DNA from 3 places in the Salinivibrio sp. SS3 genome. Region 2 is predicted to be linked to each of the others. Evidence: riboswitches for the same ligand, from Rfam matches in the RefSeq annotation. Region 2 holds a riboswitch; each other region holds the start of a gene.
What was found. Region 2 has a riboswitch for thiamine pyrophosphate ahead of thiC (phosphomethylpyrimidine synthase ThiC). Riboswitches for the same ligand answer to the same signal wherever they lie in the genome.
Positions count from the first base shown of each region.

Region 1: it holds a riboswitch for thiamine pyrophosphate, as region 2 does, so the genes downstream of both, thiB (thiamine ABC transporter substrate binding subunit) here and thiC (phosphomethylpyrimidine synthase ThiC) in region 2, are expected to answer to the same signal.
Region 3: it holds a riboswitch for thiamine pyrophosphate, as region 2 does, so the genes downstream of both, thiD (bifunctional hydroxymethylpyrimidine kinase/phosphomethylpyrimidine kinase) here and thiC (phosphomethylpyrimidine synthase ThiC) in region 2, are expected to answer to the same signal.

Region 1 covers NZ_MEBQ01000009.1:151,163-155,937, reverse strand. The annotation lists gene leuC (3-isopropylmalate dehydratase large subunit) at 1-196, shown strand, start outside; gene leuD (3-isopropylmalate dehydratase small subunit) at 206-808, shown strand; gene BGL48_RS05400 (DUF547 domain-containing protein) at 956-1,747, shown strand; TPP riboswitch at 1,786-1,887, shown strand; gene thiB (thiamine ABC transporter substrate binding subunit) at 1,931-2,926, shown strand; gene thiP (thiamine/thiamine pyrophosphate ABC transporter permease) at 2,932-4,521, shown strand; gene thiQ (thiamine ABC transporter ATP-binding protein) at 4,515-4,775, shown strand, end outside.
Region 2 covers NZ_MEBQ01000011.1:52,145-56,919, forward strand. The annotation lists gene BGL48_RS06075 (HesA/MoeB/ThiF family protein) at 1-501, opposite strand, end outside; gene thiE (thiamine phosphate synthase) at 485-1,153, opposite strand; gene thiC (phosphomethylpyrimidine synthase ThiC) at 1,150-3,126, opposite strand; TPP riboswitch at 3,220-3,319, opposite strand; gene crcB (fluoride efflux transporter CrcB) at 3,376-3,756, opposite strand; tRNA gene BGL48_RS06095 (tRNA-Trp) at 4,059-4,135, opposite strand; tRNA gene BGL48_RS06100 (tRNA-Asp) at 4,282-4,358, opposite strand; rRNA gene rrf (5S ribosomal RNA) at 4,519-4,634, opposite strand; partial or broken rRNA gene BGL48_RS16340 (23S ribosomal RNA) at 4,749-4,775, opposite strand, start outside.
Region 3 covers NZ_MEBQ01000003.1:86,306-91,080, reverse strand. The annotation lists gene BGL48_RS00935 (potassium channel family protein) at 237-1,262, shown strand; gene thiD (bifunctional hydroxymethylpyrimidine kinase/phosphomethylpyrimidine kinase) at 1,376-2,227, opposite strand; TPP riboswitch at 2,289-2,389, opposite strand; gene BGL48_RS00925 (putative bifunctional diguanylate cyclase/phosphodiesterase) at 2,444-4,237, opposite strand; gene BGL48_RS00920 (sensor histidine kinase) at 4,234-4,775, opposite strand, start outside.

The sequences.
Region 1 (4,775 bases), on a different contig from region 2:
GTGGCGCTTACCCGGCTGCTCAATGTGTTTGGCGATGAACAGCGATCGCTTGGGCCCCAAAGAGCGCTGCGCGTCCACCAGCAACCGTAACTTTGAAGGCCGCCAAGGCCGTGAAGGCCGCACCCACTTGGTCAGCCCGGCGATGGCCGCCGCCGCTGCTATCGCGGGTCATTTTGTCGACGTTAACCAATTATAAGGAGGCCTTATGTCAGGCATACACACTCACACCGGCATTGTTGCTCCATTGGATGCGGCGAACGTCGATACCGATGCGATCATTCCCAAACAGTTTTTGCAAAAAGTCACCCGTACTGGCTTTGGTCAGCACCTGTTTCACGATTGGCGCTTTTTAGACGATGCGGGCAAGCAACCGAACCCCGAGTTTGTGCTTAACCAAGCGCGCTATCAAGAGGCAAGCGTGCTACTCACCCGCGAGAATTTTGGCTGTGGCTCGTCACGCGAACATGCCCCCTGGGCGCTGGATGATTACGGCTTTAAAGTGATTATCGCCCCCAGTTTTGCCGATATTTTCTATGGCAACTGTATCAACAACCAAATGGTACCGGTGACCCTTGAAGAAGCCCAAATCGATGCTTTATTTGCGTATGTAGCCGAAAATGAAGGCGCGACGGTAACCCTGGATTTGCCCGCCCAAACCATTCGAGCCGGTGAGCACTGCTTTAGCTTCCAAATGGATGATTTTCGTCGTCATTGCCTGTTGGAAGGCTTAGATAGCATTGGCCTCACCCTACAGCACGATGCTGAGATCTCGCGCTTTGAGCAGCGCATCCCGGACTTTTTGTCATAAATCCCCGCTTTAGCCCACTCCACCAATAAGCGCGATCCTCGCCGCGCTTATTGGTCAAGCCCCACTTTTTTCCATTCACCATGAAACCAACAACGCATTTGCTTGGTCTAGTCTGAAAAGAAGGCTTGCTGAAAATAAGGACGGGCAATGCAAAAACGTTTGATACTTCTATTCTGTTTGGTTTTTCCGCTGTTTAGCCAAGCGGCCCCCAAAGCAGAGTATTGGGCGATGTGGGATGCCCATAATCCTGACAGCCAGGCGACCTTCACTCATCACAGCTGGCAAGTATTGCTCGATAAGTATTTGCAGCCTCAGGGGCAGCACACCTTATTTAACTATGCGGCGGTCACCGACGCTGACAAGAAAGCCCTCGATCATTATATCCGCATGCTCACCGCGCGCGACCCGCGCACCCTGACCAAAAACGAGCAATACGCGTATTGGGTCAACCTTTACAATGCGGTCACCGTAAAACTGATTATCGCCGAGTACCCGGTCAGTTCCATCACCAAACTCGGTGGGCTGTTTAGCTTTGGCCCATGGGATGATGAGGTGGTCACGGTGGCAGGTGAACCCCTTACCTTGAATGATATTGAGCACCGCATTCTGCGCCCACTATGGCAAGATCCGCGTACCCACTATGCGGTTAACTGTGCCAGTTTGGGTTGTCCAAACCTGCAACCTAAGGCCTTCCAAGCAAACGCGCTTGAGGCACAGCTCGAACAAGCGGCCTATCGTTTTATTAATAGCGATAAAGGGGTAAGTCAGCAAGGCGATCAATGGCAGCTTTCTTCTATCTATGAGTGGTTTGAGGCTGATTTTGGTGGCGATAAGCAAGGCGTGATCGCTCACATAAACCAGTATCGCGATATTCCATTGCCACAAGAGGCAACATTGGAATACGACTACAACTGGGACCTTAACCAACTCGCTGACTAAAAGGCTTGGTTAACCCTAAGCCAATCAGTACAATGGCTTGGTACTCATTGGGGAGCCTCATGGCTGAGATTGCGCTCTGCGCTAGACCCATCGAACCTGATCCAGCTAACACTGGCGTAGGGATTGAGACTTGATGTTGCCATCAACTTGCCTCAACACCCACGCCCAACTTAGGAGCGTGCTGTGAAAGTTTTTACCTCTGTTCTCACTCTGATTTCTCTGTCGCTGTTATCACTCAGTGCCCGCGCCGCGGACCCACTGACCGTGTATACCTATGACTCCTTTATCGCCGAATGGGGCGCAGGGCCCAAAATCAAAGCCGAATTTGAAAAACAGTGCGATTGCCAACTGGAATTCGTGTCTCTCGATGATGGCGCCGCTTTGCTCAATCGCCTACGCATTGAAGGGGAAACCACCCAAGCCGATATCGTGCTCGGGATGGATACCAATTTAATGAAAGAAGCCGAGCGCAGCGGCATTGTTGCTGAGCATGCAGTCAATACTGAGCGCCTGCAAGTGCCTGGCGGGTGGGACAACAACTACTTTATCCCTTACGATTACGGCTATTTTGCCTTTGTGTATGACACTACCCGCTTGCTCGACCCGCCCAAAAGCCTCAAAGCCTTGATTGAAGAGCGTGATGACATCAGTGTGATTTACCAAGATCCGCGCGTCTCAACCGTCGGCCAAGGCTTAATGCTCTGGATCCAAAAAGTGTATGGCGATGACAACCAACAAGCATGGCGCGAACTGGCTGATAACACCATTACCGTGACCAAAGGCTGGACCGAGGCGTACAACATGTTCCTTAACAAAGAAGCCGACATGGTGCTTTCTTACACCACTTCACCGGCCTATCACCGGGTTGCTGATGAGGACGACCGCTTTGCCGCTGCCATGTTTGAAGAAGGCCACTACATGCAAATCGAAGTGGTGGCAAAATCAGCCTACACGGATCAACCGGAACGTGCAGACGCGTTTTTACAATTTATGCTCAGTGATGCAGCTCAATCTGTGCTCCCAACCACGCAGTGGATGTATCCGGTAACCGATGTCAACCTGCCTGATGCCTTCTACACCTTAGACAAGCCGGAGGAAAGCCTGCTATATCAGCCTGATGAAGTGATGGGCAATCGCCAGCAATGGGTGCGTGACTGGCAAACCGCGCTGGTTGAATAGCCAAGATGCTCAACCCTTCTCGAACCTGGCCGGGCAGTATGGCGGCCAGCTTAGTCGTGGTTTTGATTGGCAGCGCACTCTGGGCGCTGTTCTCTCACAGCCACGACCTAGTGCTCACCGCGTTGTGGCAAGATACCTACCTGCGCCATGTCACCTACTTTAGCTTTAAGCAGGCGACCTTATCTGTGATGCTCAGCGTTGGGCTTGCGATACCCGTCGCCCACGCCCTGTATCGCCGGCAGTTTCCAGCCAAGGCATGGCTGCTTAAGCTATTTGCCATGACCTTGGTGCTACCGGTATTGGTGGGGGTATTTGGACTGGTTGCCATCTATGGCCGCAGCGGCTGGATTGCGCAAGCCTTCGCGCACTTTGATGCGACGATGCCGTTTTCTATTTATGGTTTAAGTGGCATTTTGCTCGCGCATGTGTTTTTTAATCTGCCATTTTCCGCCCAACTCATGGTGCAAGCGTTAGAGGGGATCCCCGCTGATCAACGTCGTCTTGCTACCCAGCTAGGGCTGAAAGGCTGGCAGCGCTTTAAGCATTTAGAATGGCCGTATTTACGCCAAAGCTTGCCTCATATCGTCGGGCTGGTGTTTATGTTGTGCTTTACCAGCTTCGCCACCGTGATGGCACTGGGTGGCGGACCTAAAGCCACCACGATAGAGCTAGCCATTTACCAAGCCATTCATTTTGATTTCGATTTACAAACGGGTGCTGTCCTTGCGCTTTGGCAAATGCTCTTGTGTGGCGCCATCGCATTTACCGTGCAAACCTTGACGCGCCCGCTGCCGAGTACGCCCAGTGAAGTGCTGCCTCTTCCCGCCTCTTTGGATAGCCGTGCCGCCAAATGCTGGGACAGTCTATGGATTGGCCTCGTTTTGCTACTGGTGTTACCGCCGCTGGGCGTGGTGATTGCACGTGGGCTCAACCCCAGCGCATTAGCGGTACTCGGCGATGGCGCACTGTGGCAGGCGACACTGCACTCCCTCGCCATTGCCTCAGGGGCAACCAGCTTTGCCTTTGTGCTTGCAGCCGCAGTGATCCTCGCTAGCCGCCACTGGCGCTTACACGGACGCAAAAAACAGGCGGATGGGATAGAAACGCTAGGAGCCATTATCCTGGTGGTCCCGAGCATCGTGCTCAGCACCGGGCTTTTTTTGCTGTTTCGCCAGTTTAGCGACGTATTCAGTTTAGCGCTGTGGCTAGTGATGGCGGTGAACGCGCTGATGGCGCTGCCTTATCTCATAAAAGTATTAAGTGCCCCCGCGTTTCAGGTTGCCCAGTCTTACCATAATCTGTGCGCCACCTTAGGCGTAAGAGGCATCACGCGTTTACGTCTGATTGAGTGGGACTGTTTACGTGCACCGATTGCACGCGGTATCGCGGTCAGTTTTGTGTTATCGATGGGTGATCTCAGTGCGATAGCCCTATTTGGCAGCCAAAACTTTCAAACCCTGCCCCTGTATTTATTTCGCTTAATGGGCAGTTACCAAATGGAAGCCGGTGCTGCTGCAGCGATGCTGTTACTGCTCACCAGCTTGGGATGTTATGCCCTGCTTACGCGCCTTATCCAATGGAGACACGCATGTTAACGCTTTCCAATGTCCATTACCGTTACCAGCAAGATTGGATGATCTTTGATGCCAAGATAGCGCCGGGGGAGATTGTGGCTGTGCTCGGCCCAAGCGGGGCGGGAAAGAGCACCTTGTTATCCTTGATTGCCGGGCTGATCGCGCCAGATAGTGGCGAGATCACCATTGATGGCAAGCCCGTCACCACGACGCCCGCCCACCAGCGGCCATTGTCTATCTTGTTTCAAGAGCACAACGTCTTTACTCACTTGTCG
Region 2 (4,775 bases):
TGCGCTATGTGGTTGATAAACCAATAACTGGCCTTGCCAACCGATCGCCGCCGCGCTCACCAAGGGTGTACCAGCCTCTACACAGGCTTGATTGACTGCATGGCGAGTGGCGAGATTATCACTGCAATCGAGAACCACATCCGCCATCGCCACTTCGAGCGCCAGACGCTCACCCTCGAGATAGGCATTGATGGCTCGGCACTGGCAATCTGGGTTCAACGCGACCAAGTTAGCGGCTAGCGCTGCGGCTTTATCGGTGCCAATTTGCGCCTCCCGATACGCCACCTGACGCGCCAAATTAGATAGCTCAATGTGGTCCGAGTCAGCAATCGCTAACTGTCCCACGCCACCGCCTGCAAGATAGAGGCCCGCGGTGGTTCCAAGCCCACCGGCACCGACCATTAACACGCGTGCCTTGCTCAGTGCCTGCTGCCCGCATTCTCCAACTTCTGGCAGCATGATTTGCCGGCTATAACGCAGGTATTCACTGTCCGATAGCATCACGCCCTCCTTGCTGTCTTGATGGATTAAGACAGCGATTAAATGCGTCAATGCGCGCCGCTAAATCAGGCGCTTGCGTCACGGCACGGACCACCGCAATGGCGTCCACGCCAGTGCGCCAAACGTCAGGGGCTCGATCGAGATCAATACCGCCAATCGCCACCGTCGGGAAACGACCATCCACAGTCGCCACCTGCTGTGCTAACGCAGAAATGCCTTGCGGCGGCTCGGCGAGCTGTTTGGTGGTGGTGGGAAAAATATGACCGATGGCAAGATAACTGGGCGAGAGTTCAATCGCTGCGGCAAGCTGTTCGGGACTGCGTGTCGATACGCCTAGGCGCACGCCTTGCCGCGCAAGCCGGTCAAGATCCGCCTCTTGTAAGTCTTGCTGCCCAAGATGAACGCCATAGGCGCCAGCCTCAAGCGCGATCTGCCAGTGATCGTTGATAAACACCTGCGCATGGTGCGCGCGGCCCAATTCCACCGCGCGCTGTACCCAATCTAACAATTGTGGATGCGCTGGCTTCTTCACACGCAGTTGCACGGTTTTCACCCCCAAACAAAGCAAGCGTTCGAGCAAATCCACATCGTCCACCACAGGATATAATGGGCCTATACCTTCAGGCATAGGCGCAAATGGGGTTAGGCTCATGATTCCACCTTATCGCTGTCGCTTACCTCAGCGCCTTGTGGTGACGAATGATGAGATTTTTGCAGGTAGAGCTCACTGCCCTTTTCTCGGAATTCTTGCGATTTTTGTTGCATGCCCGCTAACGGGTCTTCCAGCATAGTGACATCAATCGCTTCGCCCGCGGCGGCATAGCCATTTTCTTTGGCATAATCTCGGACTTCTTGGCTGATTTTCATGGAGCAGAATTTCGGCCCACACATGGAGCAAAAGTGTGCGACCTTGCCCGACTCTTGAGGGAGCGTTTCGTCGTGATAGGCACGTGCCGTCACCGGATCTAAAGCAAGGTTGAACTGATCTTCCCAGCGGAATTCAAAGCGCGCTTTGGAAATGGCGTTATCTCGCACCTGGGCGCCCGGATGTCCTTTAGCTAAGTCGGCGGCGTGCGCGCACAATTTGTAGGTGATCATGCCCGTTTTAACATCCTCTTTATTGGGCAGACCCAGATGTTCTTTAGGCGTGACATAGCAAAGCATCGCACACCCAAACCAGCCAATCATCGCCGCACCAATCCCGGAGGTGATGTGGTCGTAACCCGGCGCAATATCGGTAGTTAATGGGCCTAAGGTGTAAAAAGGCGCTTCATGGCAATGGGTGAGCTGCTCATCCATGTTCTCTTTGATCATGTGCATGGGCACATGGCCGGGGCCTTCAATCATCACCTGCACATCGTATTCCCATGCCACCTTGGTAAGCTCGCCCAGAGTACGTAGCTCACTGAATTGCGCTTCGTCGTTCGCGTCAGCCACTGAGCCGGGACGTAATCCATCGCCTAGCGACAGCGATACATCATACGCGGCACAAATCTCGCAGATTTCACGAAAATGGGTATAGAGGAAGCTTTCTTGATGATGCGCCAAGCACCATTTGGCGATAATCGACCCACCACGCGAGACAATCCCAGTCACGCGATTGGCGGTCATGGGCACATAGTGCAAACGCACTCCAGCGTGAATGGTAAAGTAATCCACCCCTTGCTCGGCTTGCTCTATTAAGGTATCGCGCATCACTTCCCAAGTCAGGTCTTCGGCAATGCCATTCACTTTCTCAAGCGCTTGATACATAGGCACAGTGCCAATCGGGACTGGGCTATTACGTAAAATCCACTCGCGAGTTTCGTGGATATTGCGTCCGGTCGATAAATCCATCACCGTATCCGCTCCCCAACGGGTCGCCCACACCAACTTTTCGGTTTCTTCTTCAATGGAGGAGCTCACCGCCGAGTTACCAATATTGGCATTCACTTTCACCAGAAAGTTACGCCCAATGATCATTGGTTCCGCTTCTGGATGATTAATGTTGGCCGGAATAATCGCGCGTCCTTCAGCGACCTCTTGGCGTACAAATTCGGGGGTGATGTGTGATGGCAAATGCGCGCCAAAGCTTTCTCCTGGGTGCTGGCGATTTAGCTGCTCTTCACGATACTGCTGACGCCCCATATTTTCCCGGATCGCGATAAATTCCATCTCTGGGGTGATAATGCCTTGGCGTGCGTAGTGAAGTTGGGTCACACATTGGTTAGGTTTCGCCCGACGGATAGGCGGTAAGGCACTAAAGCGAAGATCATCTAAGGTTTCATCACTGAGACGAGTCTGCGCATAGTCTGAGCTCACTGCATCAAGAAACTCTGTATCGGCACGCTCATCAATCCAGGCTTTGCGCACTGGCGCTAAGCCTTGGTAAATATCGATAGCACTCTGTGGGTCGGTATAAGGCCCTGATGTGTCATAAACCCGAATGGATTCATTGTCCTCGTACTGCGGATTGTCTTTACTCCCGCCCACAAAGGTCGGAGACAGATGGATCTCGCGCATCCCTACACGAATATCAGGTCGCGAGCCCTCGACATAAACTTTCTCCGAGTTGGGATGGGTTTGCGCAGAGAGGGAATCGATAAAGGATTTGGCCTCAAGACGGGCCTGTTTACGGGTCGACATAGCATTACTCCGGTGTTCATTATGGGAATTAATGCTTGCCGGAAAACGCTGAATTGAGATGTGAGCAAACTGGCAGACGGGTTGCGTCTGTGATCTGAAGCATCTCTTGTTCCCTTCGCTGGTCTTAACCAGATCAGGTTCAACGGATCCCACTTAACGTGGTCTCAGCCAATTGGCACTCCGACAAGTTCAACGCCAGTATAAGAAATCACCGCCGCAACAACAAGCGACGTAACACGATGTTTTCGCTTAACCGGTGATGCGTGCTAGCAACCAAGCGCCCATCGCGGCTGCACTTAAGCACAACGCGAGATTGAGACCCACATTCAACAAGGCTTTCACCGTCTCACCATGTTGAAAAAGGAGCAAGGTATCCACTGAAAAGGTAGAGAAGGTGGTGAACGCGCCTAAAAAGCCAATCGCAATCAGTTGACGCCAAGGCACTGGGGCAATCAGCTCTTGGCTCATCGCCGCTAAAAAGACCCCCATCGCTAATGAGCCCAGCACATTAACCATTAGGGTACCGTACGGGAATCCTCGACCAAACACCGCGACGCTCCACTCTGACACTAAAAAACGCGAGGACGCCCCTAATGCGCCGCCAAGCCCTACCCACAATATGCTTACCACTGGGTGCTCCTTTCGATTGGTAAAAACTCATCATACCGCGACATGTGAACAAGAAACAGGAGGGAGAAAAAGGGAAGAGGGGCAGAGTTGCTAGAAGCTTAATGATTCACATACAAAAAAAGCACCGACAATGTCGATGCTTTGGTGTTTGGCAGGGGTAGAGGGATTCGACCGGGCTGGCGTCCCAGCCCCCAACACGCCTTTTTTGTCGTTTGCATGTTCTCATCTATCTCTTATCGGATTACGAGAAGCTTGATGATTCACATACAAAAAAGCATCGACAATGTCGATGCTTTGATATTTGGCAGGGGTAGAGGGATTCGAACCCCCAACACGCGGATTTGGAATCCGCTGCTCTGCCAATTGGAGCTATACCCCTGTAGATAGGTGCCTATTGTAGCGATCCCGCGACAAATTACCACCACCAATTACTCTTCAGACGTTTAATCGCTTATTTATAAAGCAAATCGTCCCAACGACCCAATAACAAAAAACCCTACTAAAATTAGCAGGGTTTCTAAGTAGTGGCGGAGTGGACGGGACTCGAACCCGCGACCCCCGGCGTGACAGGCCGGTATTCTAACCAACTGAACTACCACTCCGCACCAATTCTGTCTTATCAAAGTCTTACATATCATTGCTTTGATAGTTAAATTGCGTGCTATGCGCAGGGAGTTTTGAAGCGAGAAGCACAGTGTATGCCAATACATGAGCATCGCAGCTATCAAAAATCACAAGCAATAGGCGCAATTTATAATCAAAGCCTGGCGATGTCCTACTCTCACATGGGGAGACCCCACACTACCATCGGCGCTGCTTCGTTTCACTACTGAGTTCGGCATGGAGTCAGGTGGGTCCAAAGCGCTATGGTCGCCAAGCAAAATTTGGTGTGTCTTCACTTTTCAGTCAAAACACGAATCTAGAAAGCTGTTCGTTCTCGCCACAATCAACTGGCTTTATTTAAGTCCAACCCAAAACCTCTTGGGTGTTGTATGGTTAAGCCTCACGGGCCATTAGTA
Region 3 (4,775 bases), on a different contig from region 2:
GCTCAATTTTTTGCTGTAGAGCGACTTGTTTTTGCTGTTCTTGTTCAAGTTGACGACGGGATATAAACACGCTGGCTCCTAATTAAGCTTTTTATAATATTTTAACGCTTAATATTGGCTTTGTATGATAAACGGAGCGAAATGTGATCCATTTTACGCCAATCATTTGATTTACACTGTAAACCGATAAAAAATCCCGCCATACTGACGTCTCTGCGGCGAATGAGCGAAACATTATGACCTTTTGGTTGCTTTTTAAACGTTGGATTATCAGTCACTTCGCCCATTTGAATGGGCGTATTTTGGGCTTGGTGGTCCTTGCTTACGGCATCATCGGCTGGCTGCTTTTGTACTGGGCGGGCGAAACCGAGATGACCCAGTCACTCGGTCGCTATATTTATTACTTAATGGTCACCGCCTCCACCGTTGGCTATGGCGACTATTCGCCGGCGACAGAAGCAGGACAGTGGATTACCGCCTTTTGGATTATTCCCGGCGGGCTGGGGTTATTTGCCGTTGTGATTGGGCATGTAACCAGTGCGTTGGTCGATTATTGGCGACGTGGATTACAAGGAAAACGGAGTCTTACAGTGAAAAATCATATTCTGGTGTTAGGGTGGAATGGTCAACGCACTATCCAGCTTATTCGCCTACTACAAAGCGGTGTGCATGGCGATCGTCCTATTGTGCTTTGTGTGCGTCCCGAAATGGAAAACCCGCTCCCTGGCGAGGTGGAATTTGTGCGCGTCACCAGCTTTACCGATGCCGAGGGCATTGCCCGTGCGGGTATTGATAGTGCCGCGAGCATTATTATCGATAACCCCGAAGACGATATTACCCTGTCAGCGGCCTTATTTTGCGCGCACAAAAACCCCTCAGCGCATCTGCTCGCCTACTTTCAAGATGATGCACTCAGCCAAATATTAAAACAGCACTATCCACACGCCGAGTGTGTGCCATCTGTGTCGGTGGAAATGCTAGCGAAAGCTGCCGTGGATCCGGGTTCCAGCCAGTTGCATCACGAGCTGTTAAGCACAGCACAGGGGATGACGCAGTATTGCGCACGCTATCCCACCAATGCGAGCGCCACGGATGTGGGCACCCTGTTCAACCAATTAAAGCACGAATACGATGCGACATTAATTGGTCTCGATAAAGGTGAAGGCATTACCCTTAACCCCAACCTTGCAACAGACGTCGCCCCTGGCGATCGCGTATTCTATATTTCAGCCGAGCGTTTACCGCATTGGTCAGCGGCGTAATTCGGGTACCATTCATCACACGCGACACCTGCTGTTAGCCTTTCCCGAACAGTCCGCCGCTTCACCTTAGGAGCGGCGGACTCGCTTTAGGTGCCCTATTGGTGAAAAACCGTCTATTCGACCGAGGCTTCTTTTACATCGGGTTGACGCGCCTCAACGGGGTAAGCGTAAAAATGATGAACAGGCCCTGCGCCTCTTCCCACCTTTAACTGCTGGCTATGCGCCAACGCGTCGGTGAGATAATGTTTCGCCGCGCGCCCGGCTTCAATGGGTGTCATCCCTTGGGCGTAATAAGAGGCGATCGCTGCAGACAGTGAACAGCCTGTGCCGTGAGTATTCGCGGTCTCAACCCGACGGGCACTCAGGGTTTGGCACGTATCTCGGCTAATCCATACATCCACACTTTCAGTGGCGTGATGTAAATGGCCACCTTTGAGCATCACGTACGGGCAGCCGAGGCGACGCAAGGCGGGGACTAACGCATGCATTTTCTCAATGGAGGTAGGGACAGGCTGACCGGTTAATCGCGCCGCCTCCGGCAAGTTGGGGGTGAGCACGGTTGCGCGTGGGATCAGCTCTTCAATCAGCGCTGTCATGGCGTGTTTATCCAACAAAGGATCACCGCTGGTAGCCACCATCACGGGATCTAAAATCACCGGTAAGTGTGGCGACCGCGCCAACACGGCGGCTACTTCGCGAATAATCGCTTGGTTGGCGAGCATACCGATTTTCACTGCACGCACCGGCATATCGTACAACACCGCATCTAATTGGGCGCGGACAAAACCAGGATCAACCGCCGAGACGGCCTCAACGCCACAGGTGTTTTGCGCGGTTAATGCGGTGATCACCGAGCACGCATAACCGCCGGTAGCTGAAATCGCTTTAATATCAGCTTGAATGCCGGCACCGCCACCGCTGTCTGAGCCGGCGATGGTAAGAATAACAGGTGGAGATAGGTTCATATTGGCCCCTTAATCATCAGGGGCGGAAGGAGACAAAGCGAGCCCGAATAGGCCACTTCGTATGCTGAACGTGTCAGTTCCCTCCGCCAGTGCTAACTGGATCAGGTTCTACGGGTCCTGCTTTCGCAGTCTCAGCAATTACTTGCTCCCCGACTAACACGCTCAGAATATAAACCTTAGTGATAAAGCGCAAGTATGAGGGTGCTAATTGCGCGTTTAGGCCATCTCATTACTGTTGCTGGTTGCATTGCTATTGAGCGTCGCGTTGCTATTAATGGTCGCGTTGCCTTGGTTGGCGGTTTTAAGCAGTTGTTCAAATCCCTCTTGAATTAGGGGCCGTGCGTATAAAAAGCCCTGCACTTGGTCGCAGCCAATGGTTTGTAGCACATACTGCTGGTCCTCTTTTTCGACGCCCTCGGCGACCACACCATGACCAAAACCATGGGCCAAATCAATCACGCTACCCACCAAGTGCTTATCACTGGCGTTGGTAGCCAAGTCTTGGATAAAGCTGCGATCAAGTTTGACCCAATCGACCGGTAACTGTTTAAGGTAACTGAGCGAGCTATAGCCGGTGCCAAAGTCATCGAGGGCGATATGCATGCCTGCATCTCGCAATTGTTGTAGCTCTTTCAGTGCCACCGACATGTGCTGGATCAGTGCTGATTCTGTGACCTCTAATTGAATCAGATGCAAAGGGACATCAACTGCCTGGCACCGAGCTAAGACGCTGTCAGCAAAGCCGGGGCGAAACTGCTGGGCAGAAACATTGACTGACAGGTGAAAGCTATCGTTGATCAGTTTGTTTTTTCGCCAACATTCAACCGCGGCTAAGGCCATCACCAGTACGTGGTCGCCCAGTTGGATCATGTCTGCGCTGCGTTCGGCGATGGGGATAAATTCCGCCGGACTGATGGCTCCAAGGGTCGGATGCTGCCAACGCAACAGCGCTTCCGCGCCTATCATCAAACCGCCGTCTAATCGCCATTTGGGTTGATACGCCAGTGATAATTGTCCGCTTTGCAGTGCTGGCCCTAATTCGGTGCGAATCAAATGCGCGCGCTGAGCTTGGCTATCAAGCTCAGGCTGATATTCGCCGATAAGTTGGTCATCCGTCGGAATCGCTAAAATGGCTTGACGAAACAGTTGCGCCACATCTTGTGTCTCAAGCTCCGTGCGGCTGATACCAATGTGGCAACGTAAAAACATTAAACGCCCATCGAGCGTGTGATGTCCGCTGATCAACCGATTGATGCGCGCGGCTTTTTCTACGGCATGGTTATCGTGTTCTTCAATCAGCATCACCAGTCGTGTGCTATCCCAAACGCCAATGCGATGTGGGCGCGCCACTGTACTATTGGCTAGCAGATTGGCCACTTGTTTGTATAGTGCCTCTGTCATTAAATGGCCTTGGTGTTTGGTCACCGCTTCCATGCCATCTAAGGCAATCATCATCACAGTCACCGGCCCTTTGCTCAGCTGGCGCTCAGCGGCATCTAATAATGCGCGACGATTTGGTAGCCCAGTTAACGGATGGGTCAAAGAAAGCGCGCGTAAAGCCGCCGTTTGTTTGTTAACCAGCATTTGCAGCCGTGCCGCTTGATCGCGCTCTTTACGGGTTTTCAATTGCAGATGCAAAAGGTTTTGAATCCGTTGTAACACCTCATCGTGATCAAAGGGTTTGCTGATGTAATCAATCGCGCCACGGCATAACGCTTGGTTACGCAAATTCAGGTCATTATCTGCGGTGAGTACCATCACGGGCGGGCAATGCTCATCTAAAGCGTCATTAAGATCATCCAGCACCAGTAAGCCAGAGCGCTGCGGCATCCGCATATCGAGTAAAATCAGGTCGGGAACGGGGGAGAGAGCATCGGTAACAAGGCGAGGATCGGTGAGTCCATTCAGCTGTTGATAACCGGCTTGCTTGAGCATGGTAGACAGTAAGTGAATGTTTTCCGGTCGATCATCAATGATCAATATATGTGCTTGTGACGGATCCTTTGTCATAGCCTCTCCTCTAATAATAATTGTATGGCCTCAGCCAAGTCCGCTGACGAGAGCGGCAGCGATAAACGTCGTAATGTCGGTTTGTTATGTGGTTCGTCGCATGGGTTGTCAGTCAGAACAATGAGTGGTTTGTCGCCAAATAGTGCTTGTATTTGTTCGGACGTTGCCGCAACGCTATCAGCCGCCATAATGACTAACGATGGCGGAGACGCGAGCGCAACAGCCTCAGCCAGTGACAGCCCATGCGCATGATAGAGTGTCAACATTGGCCAATCTTCAAAGCAATCGGTCATCAGGCGCTGACGGGCACTGTTATTATCAATATAGAGCACGCGATGCGGCTGGCTCACGCGGAGACACGTACAACCTTGATCGTCAGGTCGCGTCGACGCCCGGTAAGGGAAAGTCACTGCAAAACAACTGCCCTTGCCTGGCTGGCTTTTTACTGACATCTCGCCTTGCATTTGCACAACCAATTGATGGCTCACCGCTAACCCCACACCTGCCCCTTCAATCTGTGATTGTTCGGCGGCCAAGC